DNA from 3 places in the Cupriavidus sp. 22TCCZM04-2 genome. Region 3 is predicted to be linked to each of the others. Evidence: predicted binding sites of a transcription regulator. Region 3 holds the regulator's gene; each other region holds the start of a gene.

The links. The regulator sigma-54, encoded in region 3, starts transcription at its own class of promoters, with help from an activator protein. The targets are predictions, from matches to a motif close to TGGCANGNAANCTGCTTT.
Region 1: a site for sigma-54 is predicted at 1,523-1,540, ahead of AC3FKG_RS25640 (PQQ-dependent methanol/ethanol family dehydrogenase). Genes of this name have one in related genera too.
Region 2: a site for sigma-54 is predicted at 1,700-1,717, ahead of AC3FKG_RS17595 (pilin). Genes of this name have one in related genera too.

The regions. Positions count from the first base shown of each region.
Region 1 is NZ_JBYOJS010000023.1:10,849-14,120, forward strand. Features, by position in the region: gene AC3FKG_RS25640 (PQQ-dependent methanol/ethanol family dehydrogenase) at 1-1,459, opposite strand, end outside; gene AC3FKG_RS25645 (response regulator) at 1,656-2,276, opposite strand; gene AC3FKG_RS25650 (histidine kinase) at 2,273-3,272, opposite strand, start outside.
Region 2 is NZ_JBYOJS010000011.1:114,653-117,924, forward strand. Features, by position in the region: gene AC3FKG_RS17580 (helix-turn-helix domain-containing protein) at 1-506, shown strand, start outside; gene AC3FKG_RS17585 (hypothetical protein) at 515-985, shown strand; gene AC3FKG_RS17590 (lysozyme) at 982-1,548, shown strand; gene AC3FKG_RS17595 (pilin) at 1,773-2,249, shown strand; gene AC3FKG_RS17600 (hypothetical protein) at 2,308-2,538, shown strand; gene AC3FKG_RS17605 (XRE family transcriptional regulator) at 2,629-2,907, opposite strand; gene AC3FKG_RS17610 (hypothetical protein) at 2,940-3,104, opposite strand; gene AC3FKG_RS17615 (ATP-dependent DNA ligase) at 3,216-3,272, opposite strand, start outside.
Region 3 is NZ_JBYOJS010000004.1:244,355-247,626, forward strand. Features, by position in the region: gene lptA (lipopolysaccharide transport periplasmic protein LptA) at 1-408, shown strand, start outside; gene lptB (LPS export ABC transporter ATP-binding protein) at 438-1,238, shown strand; gene AC3FKG_RS09050 (RNA polymerase factor sigma-54) at 1,338-2,816, shown strand; gene hpf (ribosome hibernation-promoting factor, HPF/YfiA family) at 2,866-3,219, shown strand.

The sequences.
Region 1 (3,272 bases), on a different contig from region 3:
ACAGCGGCGCGTTGTTCTTGACCTCCCAGACTATCTTGCCGGTCTTGGGGTTGATCGCGCGCAGCGCGCCGATGTAGTCCTCGTTCAGCGGATGGATGGTGAAGCCGGCGCCGAGGTAGGCGGCGCCCTTCTTGTAGCTGACGGGCTCGTTCCAGATATCCATGGCCCACTCGTTGGCCGGCACGTAGAACAGGCCCGTCTGCGGGCTGTATGCCATCGGCTGCTGGTTCTTGCCGCCCAGGAAGCCGGGCGCGGCGAGCACGGACTTGCCCTTCTTCGGGTCGGTGCCGCCGGCCGGGTCGCCGGGGCGGCCTTCGTCGATGTAGTTGGGCCGGCCGGTCTTCAGGTCGATGCCGGTGGCCCAGGTGATCTTCTTCACGAACGGGAACGCATTGACCAGCTTGCCGCTGGTCGCGTCGTTGACATAGAAGAAGCCGTTGCGGTCGGCCTTGCCGCCCATGCGCTTCCCGTCCAGGTCGAAGGTCACGAACTCGTTGACGCCGTCAAAGTCCCAGCCGTCGTTCGGGGTGTTCTGGTAGTGCCAGACGATCTTCCCTGTGGCCGGATCGATGGCGACGGTCGACGCCGAGTAAAGGTTGTCGCCCTTGCGGATATGGCTGTTCCACGGGCCGGGGTTGCCGGTGCCGAAATAGACCAGCCCCGTGGACGGATCATAGGTGCCGCCGAGCCAGGTGGCGGCGCCGCCGGTCTTCCAGGTCTCGCCGGGCCAGCTGGCGTTCTGGGTGCCGGTCACGCCGTTCTCGGTCTTGTTGCCGTCCTTGTCGTACTTGTAGCCCATGTGGCCTTCGACCACCGGGCGCGACCATACCAGTTGCCCCGTCTTGGCATCGCGCGCCTCGACCCGGCCGACCACGCCGAACTCGCCCCCCGAAATGCCCGTGAGCACCATGCCTTTGACGACCAGGGGCGCTGCCGTGTACGAATAACCCTCGGCATAGTCCGCCAGCTTCTCCTTCCACACCACCTTGCCGGTCTTCTGGTCGAGAGCGACCAGTTGCGCATCGAGCGTGCCGAAGATGACCAGATTGTCGTAGAGCGCCGCGCCGCGGTTGACCACGTCGCAGCACGGCATGATGCCCTCCGGCAGCCGATGCTCGTACTTCCACAGCTTGCTGCCGGTCTTCAGATCCAGCGCGTAGATGCGCGAGTACGACGCCGTGACAAACATCTTGCCGTCGTGGATCAGCGGCTGCGCTTCCTGCCCGCGTTGCTTCTCGCCACCGAACGAGAACGACCACGCCGGCACCAGGTCGCCGACATTCCTGGTGTTGATGCGGGTCAGCCCGGAATAGCGCTGGCCTTGCGGTCCCATGCCCCATGACAACACGTCGCCGGGGCTCTTCGCATCGTTCTCGATCATGGCATCGGTCACCGCCGCCTGCGCGGCCAGCGTGGCCACGGCCGCCGCCACTGCCATCACTACTCGTAACGTCCTCATTGTCTTCTCCTCGTTATTTTCCGTTTCCACCGGTGCGCCACTGCGCCGCAACCAGTGGCCCACTTGGCAATTCCCATGCCAATCGGTTTTCGGCGCCAACCCGCCGCTTCCCGCCGCATGGTGGCGTGGGGGCTGTGTCAGCACGCAACATGGCGTTGCACCTGCTCCGGAACTGAACAACCGGCATTGGCCGCGATCAGCCGAAGCCGTGCGCCACCGCATAGCGATGCATCTCGACGCGGTTGGCCAGCCCCATCTTCTTGCGGATCAGCGTCTGGTAGTTGGCCACGGTCTTGGTGCTGAGGCAGAAATGCGCGGCGACGTCCTCGATTGCGGTGCCGCGCGCGAACTGGCGAAACAGGTCGAACTCTCGCGGCGACAGTGCGAAATGCGGCGGCTGCGCACCCATGTCGGCCAAACCGGCAATGTCATCGGACAGCACTTGCTGCCCCGCCGCGATCTTGCGTACCGCGTCCACCAGTGCGTCGGGGGCGCTGCTCTTGGTCAGGTAGCCCGCCGCGCCGGCGCGCATCGCCTGCATCACGACGGCAGCGCTGTCGTGCATGCTGAACACCAGCGTGCGCAGCGCCGGCACACGCACGCCCAGCCGCTGCAGTATCTCCAGGCCGCCGCGGCCCGGCATCGACAGGTCCAGGATCAGCACGTCAGCCCGTGTACGGACCAGCCAGTCGTAGGCGGCATCGCCATCGCCGAACTCCGCCACCACGCGCATGCCTTCGTCCAGTTCGAGCAGGCGCCGGTAGCCGGTGCGCACCACGGCGTGGTCGTCGGCAATCACCACATCGATCGTGTTCATGCTGGCTGGCTCCGTGCCTGCATCGGTGATGGCTCGGGCGCGGGCAGCGGAAAGCTCGCGCTCACCCGGCAACCGCGCCTATCCCCGGTGCGTTCGGCATCCCCGACCAGCAGCGTGGCGCAATGCGCCCAGGCGCGTTCCTGCATGCCCCGCAGGCCATGGCTGCGCTGCAGGGCTGCGTCGATGTTGCCGATGCCCGCGCCGTCGTCCTCCACACACCAGCAGACCTGGTCACCATTCCTTGCGATGCAGATCGACGCCCGGCTGGCGCCGGCGTGGCGCATGACATTGGTCAGCGCCTCCTGCGTCATCCGGTAGAGCGTCAAGGTCAGGTCCGGCCCCAGCACGGCGCCGCCAAGATCGACGGCGCAATCGAGCCTCACCGACTGGCCCGGCTGTCCACGCCAGCCGCGCACCAGGTCCTGCAGCAGCCGGGCCACGCAGGCGACGTGTCCGTCGGGCTGCGCGCCATGCGGGCGCAGCCGATGCAGCAGGTGTCGCACTTCGTCCTGGATCCGGGCGCAATGGCCGGCCAGGTCGTTGGCCACGATCTGCAGCATTGGGGCGTGCGCGCTCTTGCGCACCAGGTAGGTGGCATCGGCGCGCATGGCGGTCAGCACCTGGCCGAACTCGTCGTGCAATTCACGCGCCAGCCGCGCACGCTCGCATTCCTGCGCGTCCAGCAGCTTGCGGCTCAGGGCGCGCCGCTCGGCCTGGTGATGCGCCAGCGCGCCGGCCAGGTGGTTCAGCGCGCGGCGCACCTGATCCAGTTCGCGGATGCGCATGGCGGGCAGGCGCAGGCTGTAGTCCTTGCGCTCGTAGTGGCCAATGGCGTCGAGAATCTGCTGCAAGGGCGCAAGCGCCCGGCGCAGCAGCCATGACAGGCAGCCCAGCAACAGCACGCTGTACGCGCTCAGCAGCGCCAGGTTGCCGATGACGTCGCGGCGTGCCTCGCGCACTTCACTGTCCGGGTTCCAGCGCAGCGCGGCATGGTAG
Region 2 (3,272 bases), on a different contig from region 3:
CCATTCGCGTGCTGCGTCGCATGGTCGAGTTTGCCTTGTGCCATCACGAGCGCGTGGTGGTGCTGATGGCCGAGGGGAACCATGACCTGGCGTCGAGCGTGTGGCTGCGTGCGCTGTTCAAGGCGATCTACGAGAACGAGCCGCGGGTGACGGTGATCGACAGCGAACTGCCGTATTACGTCCACCAGCACGGCACGACGATGCTCGCGTTCCACCACGGGCATCTGAAGAAGAACGACCAGTTGCCTCTGCTGTTCGCGGCGCAATTCGCCCGCATATGGGGCGCGACGACTAAGCGGTACTGTCACGTCGGCCACCGCCACCACGTCGATGAGAAAGAGCACAGCGGGATGACCGTCATCCAGCACTCGACTCTCGCGGCACGGGACGCCTATGCGGCGCGCGGCGGATGGTTCTCTGAGCGACAGGTCACCAGCATCACCTATCACTCGGACTTCGGTCAGGTGGCGCGCAACACCGTCACCCCCGAGATGCTGACCCTCTAAGGAGCCCCATGTTCTCAGCCATCATTTCGTTTCTCGGCGGCAGCGCCTTTCGCCTGATTTGGGAGCAGATCAGCAGCATGTGGACGAACTATCAGGACCACAAACACGAGCTGGAGCGCATGCGGCTGCAGGGCGAGCTTGACGCCGCGGCGCACGAGCGCAACCTGGCGTCGATCAAGCTGCAGTCCGAGCTAGGCGTGCAGACCATCCGCGTGCAGGCCGAAGCGGATCTCGCGCGCACCGACGCCACCACATTCGGCCAGGCAGTCGTCGCCGCGATGAAGCCGACCGGCATCTATGCGGTCGACCTGTGGAACGGAATCGTGCGGCCGGCTGCCGCGACCATCGCGCTCGGCCTGTGGTGCTTCGCGCTGCATGAGGCTGGCTTCAAGATGGGCGAGTGGGACCGCGAGCTGGTGGGCGTGATCCTCGGCTTCTTCTTTGCAGTGCGCGTGCTGTCGAGCCGGGGCAGGGTATGAACTGCGTGACCTGGTTCCTCGGATTGTTCAAGCCTGCGGCCGTCACCGAGCCCCCGCCGGGTGTTGTACCGCCGGCCGGGCCCGAACCTGTGGTGGACGCCCCGGCGCCGAAGGACTTCAACACGCTGGCGGTCGAGGTAGCGGCTGCGCTGGCACGGCGCTTCGAGGGGCTGTACCTGGTCCCGTACCTGTGCCCGGCCGGCGTGCCGACGATCGGCTACGGCGCCACCTACTACCCTGACGGCAGGGCGGTCACGCTGAAGGATGCGCCGATCACCCGTGAGCGCGCGGAGGAACTGCTGCTGTGGATGGTCCGCACAGTCTATCTACCAGCGGTACTGAAGCTGTGCCACGGGATCGACACGCCCGAGCGACTGGCCGCGCTCATCGACTTCACGTTCAACCTCGGCGCGGGCAATCTGTCAGCCAGTACGTTGCGCCGGCGCGTGAATACTGGCCGGTGGGAGGACGTGCCAACCGAGATCCGCAAATGGAATAAGGGCGGCGGTCGCGTGCTCCGCGGGCTGGTGCTGCGGCGCGAAGCGGAGGCCTCACTCATTTGAGTTATGTGACAAAAATTGTCATCCTGTTTGATCGACAACATGACAATTTTTGTCACTCGACGAACAGACAAAGGGTGACGATTTTTGTCTCGGCATCGATGGAGTGACAAAAATTGTCACTTTTGGGCCGCTTTACCTCATTTGAGGTACCTGGCACGCCTCATGCTCCCATCCCCCGCAGCAGCAAAAGTGCTGCGTAACTCAAAAACTCTAGGGGTCATGTCATGATGAACAAAGCGCGCAGGATGGGAAAACGGGTACAAAAGGGCTTCACGCTGATCGAACTGATGATCGTGGTGGCGATCATCGGTATTTTGGCTGCCATCGCCATTCCGCAGTACAGCGATTACAGCTCGCGTTCCAGGGCGTCTGGCGCAATGGCTGAGTTGAACGCCGTAAAGCTTGGTGTTGCCATGTGCCTGCAGGAAACCGGCACGTTGACCGGCTGCGACATGGGCGCTGCTAACGGCTACGTTCCGACGCCGGCAGTCACGAAGAACATCACCGTCGTGACGAGCGTCACCAATGGCATCATCAAGGTGACCACGGGCGCTACGGACACTGCCAGCCCGCCCGCTCAACTGACGATCATCGATACGCCGACGCTGGGTGCTGGCGCTGCGAACATGACCTGGACCAACACGGGTACCATTTGTAACGTCACCCGTGGTCTGAAGTCGGGTCAAGGCGATTGCCCGTAATACGGCGCTGTTTTAAGCCAAGGGCGCCTTCGGGCGCCTTTTTCGTTTGGAGTAGAAAGTGCCTTTGCCGACCAACGAGCAGCTTGTTGAATCGCTCGACAACGAACTGATGGATCTGCTCTATGAGCGCTTGAAGCTGGCCGCGTACCTACCGGTACCGAGCACACCTGCCGAGATCCACCAGGCTGTGCAGCGCATGCGCGGGATCGCGGCAATCTACCGTGTGCCGCCCGAGGTGGGTGAAGCAATGGCACTGGCGATCATCGAGGCCAGCCGGCGGAAGCCGTAAGGCAGAAAAGCAAAAAGGCCCGCTGATGCAACACTAGACTCTTCGAGGGGTCAGTATCACGGCGGGCCTGCCGACGAATCGGCACACAGATTATTCCGCGCCGCCAGCACCTTCGTCAAGGTCAACGTCGGCGCCGATCTCGCGCATGCGCGCCAGCACGCGCGTCATCTCGGCCTCAGTGAGCGCCAGGCGCGCGGCGCCAAAGAACAGCATCTGCGGGGCCATCTCGCGCGGCTGAGCGCCGCCGGTGTACTTGCGCCACTGCTGGCCGCCGGCCACGCCGAATAGCTCGGCCATCTGCTCGCCAGTGCGGTCGAGATCGTTTTTCAGACGCTGCAGGTCTTCGGGCTTCGGTGGGGTATAGCGCATAGAAAAAACCCGCCTTGCGGCGGGCCTTGGAGTTAGAAGAACAGTTTGGCGGCAGCCAGCGCCGCGCCGAGCCATGCCGTTGCCCAAATCACCGGGTACCAGCGGGTTTCGCGCTGGAGCTTCATGGCCTCGGCGTTGAGCTTGATCGTCTCGGCCATCAACTTGCCGATCTCGGCTTCAGTCTTCAGGATGTCCAAGGTCTTTTCCATTTCGTCGTCCTTTCGGGATGTCGGGCGGCGCGGCGCGCTACCTCTGAGACGTATATTAGCACCAAAGGGGCTAATGTCAAAGACTTTTTTTCGGCGTGATCAACGGCGGAATCGTTTCGCCGGCACCGCGCCCGGCCGTTTCACCTTGATCCAGTC
Region 3 (3,272 bases):
GCCGAGATCCGCACCGACCCCGAGGGCTACCAGTACGCGGTGGCCACGGCCAAGGGCGGCAAGCAGGCCTATATCCGCCAGAAGCGTGAAGGCGTGGACGAGTACATGGACGGCTGGGGCGACCGCATCGAATACGACGGCAAGCAGGAACTGTCCAAGCTGATCGGCCACGCGCGCATGGCGCGGCTGCAGGGCGCCAAGCTGGTCGACGAGATCCGCGGCGCGGTCCTGACCTATGACAGCCGCAACGAGTTCTACACCGCCGCCGGCGGCGGCGACAACACGTCGGCCGGCAATCCGTCGGGACGCGTGCGCGCCGTGCTCTCGCCGCGCCAGGAGGCCAGCGGTGCGGCCGCCAGCCCGCCCCTCGACTTGAGGTCGGCACCCGCGCCGTCCAGCAAGCCCTGAATCACGCGCCCGAACGCATCACCGCCACCATGACCGATACCGCAATGCTCGCCCCCACGCCCGCTTCCGCCGCTCCCGACGCCCGTGCCGACAGCAGCACGATGGTCGTGCGCCACCTGAAGAAGCGCTACGGGTCTCGCACGGTGGTGAAGGACGTGTCGCTCGAGGTGAAGAGCGGCGAGGTGGTGGGCCTGCTCGGCCCCAATGGCGCGGGCAAGACCACGTCGTTCTACATGATCGTGGGCCTCGTCGCGCTGGACGAGGGCGATATCGTGCTCGACGGCCAGCACATAAGCGGCCTGGCCATCCACGAGCGCGCGCGCATGGGCCTGTCCTACCTGCCGCAGGAAGCGTCGGTGTTCCGCAAGCTCAATGTGGAAGAGAACATCCGCGCGGTGCTGGAGCTGCAGCTGGTCAACGGCAAGCCGCTGCCTAAGGCCGAGATCGACAGCCGCCTCGATACGCTGCTGGACGACCTGCAGATCGCCCACCTGCGCAACAACCCCGCGCTGTCGCTGTCGGGCGGCGAGCGCCGCCGCGTGGAAATCGCCCGCGCGCTGGCGTCCTCGCCGCGCTTCATCCTGCTTGATGAACCGTTCGCCGGCGTGGATCCGATCGCCGTCGGCGAAATCCAGCGCATCGTCAGCTTCCTGAAGGCACGCAACATCGGCGTACTGATCACCGACCACAACGTGCGCGAGACGCTTGGCATCTGCGACCACGCGTACATCATCAGCGAAGGCACCGTACTCGCATCGGGCCAGCCCGACGAAATCATCGCCAACGAGTCGGTGCGCCGCGTCTACCTGGGCGAGAACTTCCGCATGTGAAGCCGGGGGCGGCAGGTGGGCTTGGCAGAGACGATCAGGCAGCATCAGCGATAGCAATTTCCGTTCCAACATCGGTTGGATGCGCATAGAATAGGTCGCATGAAACCGTCGCTACAGCTCCGTCTCTCCCAACATCTGGCACTCACGCCGCAACTGCAGCAGTCGATCCGGCTGCTGCAACTTTCTACGCTTGAGCTGCAGCAGGAAGTCGAGCAGGCCTTGACGGAAAACCCGCTGCTGGAGCGCGAAAACGACTGGATCGACAGCCCGCTGCGCGTGGCGGCCGATGGCTCGGTCAACCTGCAGAGCGCACCCGCGCCCGCACCGGCCGAACCGCAGGGCAACAGCGACGCGAACCCCAGCAGCCCGGGCAGCGAGGATGAGAGCTATAGCGACAGCGGTAGCGAGGATTACGGCAGCGACTGGAGCCTGGACGATTTCGCGCGGCGCCCGCAGGGCGAGGACGACGAGAAGACGCCCATGCAGCTGCGCGACGCCGAACCCACCCTGCGCGAACACCTGATGGAGCAGCTCGCGCCGCTGAAGATCTCGACTCGCGACAAGGGCCTGGCGATCTTCCTGATCGAATCGCTCGACGACGATGGCTACCTGAGCGCGTCGCTCGACGAGATTTGCTCCGAGTTGCCCGAGGAACTCGAATTCGAGGTCGACGAACTGCAGGCGATCCTCACGCTGCTGCAAAGCTTCGACCCGCCCGGCGTGGGCGCGCGCAACGCGGCCGAATGCCTGAGCCTGCAGCTGCGCCGGCTGCAGCATCCGCAGCGCGAACTGGCGCTCTCGATCGTCAACCATCACCTTGAACTGCTTGCCGTACGCGATTACACGCGCCTGAAAAAAGCACTGCAGGTGGATGAAGCGGCGCTCAAGGCCGCGCATGAACTGATCCGCTCGCTCGCGCCCTACCCAGGCCACGCATACAGCCGCCCCGAAGCGGACTTCGTGGTGCCTGACGTATTCGTGCGCAAGAGCGGCGGCGGCTGGATCGCGCAGCTCAATCCGGATGTGATGCCGCGCCTGCGCATCAACGACATGTACGCGCAGATCCTGCGCGGCGCCAAGGGTGAATCCGGTGCCGCGGGGCTGCAGCAAAAGCTGCAGGAAGCGCGCTGGCTGATCAAGAATATCCAGCAAAGGTTCGACACGATCCTGCGAGTTTCGCAGGCGATTGTCGAGCGTCAGAAGAACTTCTTCACGCACGGGGAAATCGCGATGCGCCCCTTGGTTTTGCGGGAGATTGCCGATACACTGGGATTACACGAGTCAACCATATCCCGGGTGACGACCAATAAATACATGGCAACGCCGATGGGTACTTTCGAACTGAAGTACTTTTTTGGCAGCCACGTTTCCACCGAAACCGGTGGGGCGGCTTCTTCAACGGCGATCCGCGCCTTGATCAAGCAACTTATAGGAGCCGAAGACCCGAGGAGTCCTCTTTCCGACAGCCGAATTGCCGAATTGCTGGGTGAACAAGGCTTCGTTGTCGCGCGCCGTACCGTCGCCAAGTATCGCGAAGCCCTGAAGATCCCTGCTGTCAATCTCCGCAAGACTTTGTAGCCGAGTTGCACCGCCTGCCTGGTGCAGCTCTTTCAGAAGGAGAAGCGCTATGAACTTCAAGATCAGTGGACACCACCTGGACATCACGCCTCCGCTGCGTGAGTACGTGGAAACGAAGCTGGAGCGTATCGTCAGGCATTTCGATCAAGTCATTGGCGTCAGCGTGCTACTCTCAGTCGACAATCACAAGGAAAAGGACAGGCGTCAGTACGCGGAAATCAATTTGCACCTTCGGGGCAAGGACATTTTTGTGGAAGCCCATCACGAAGACCTGTATGCGGCCATCGACGCACTCGTCGACAAGCTGGACCGCCAGGTGATTCGCTACAAGGATCGCGTGCAAGGCCACGACCGTGAAGCGGTCAAGTACCAGATGGCCGAGGCTCAACTACAGCAGCAATAATCAAGCCTGCCAGTCGCAAGGCTGGGCACTGAAAACAGGACTGATAAAGCAAG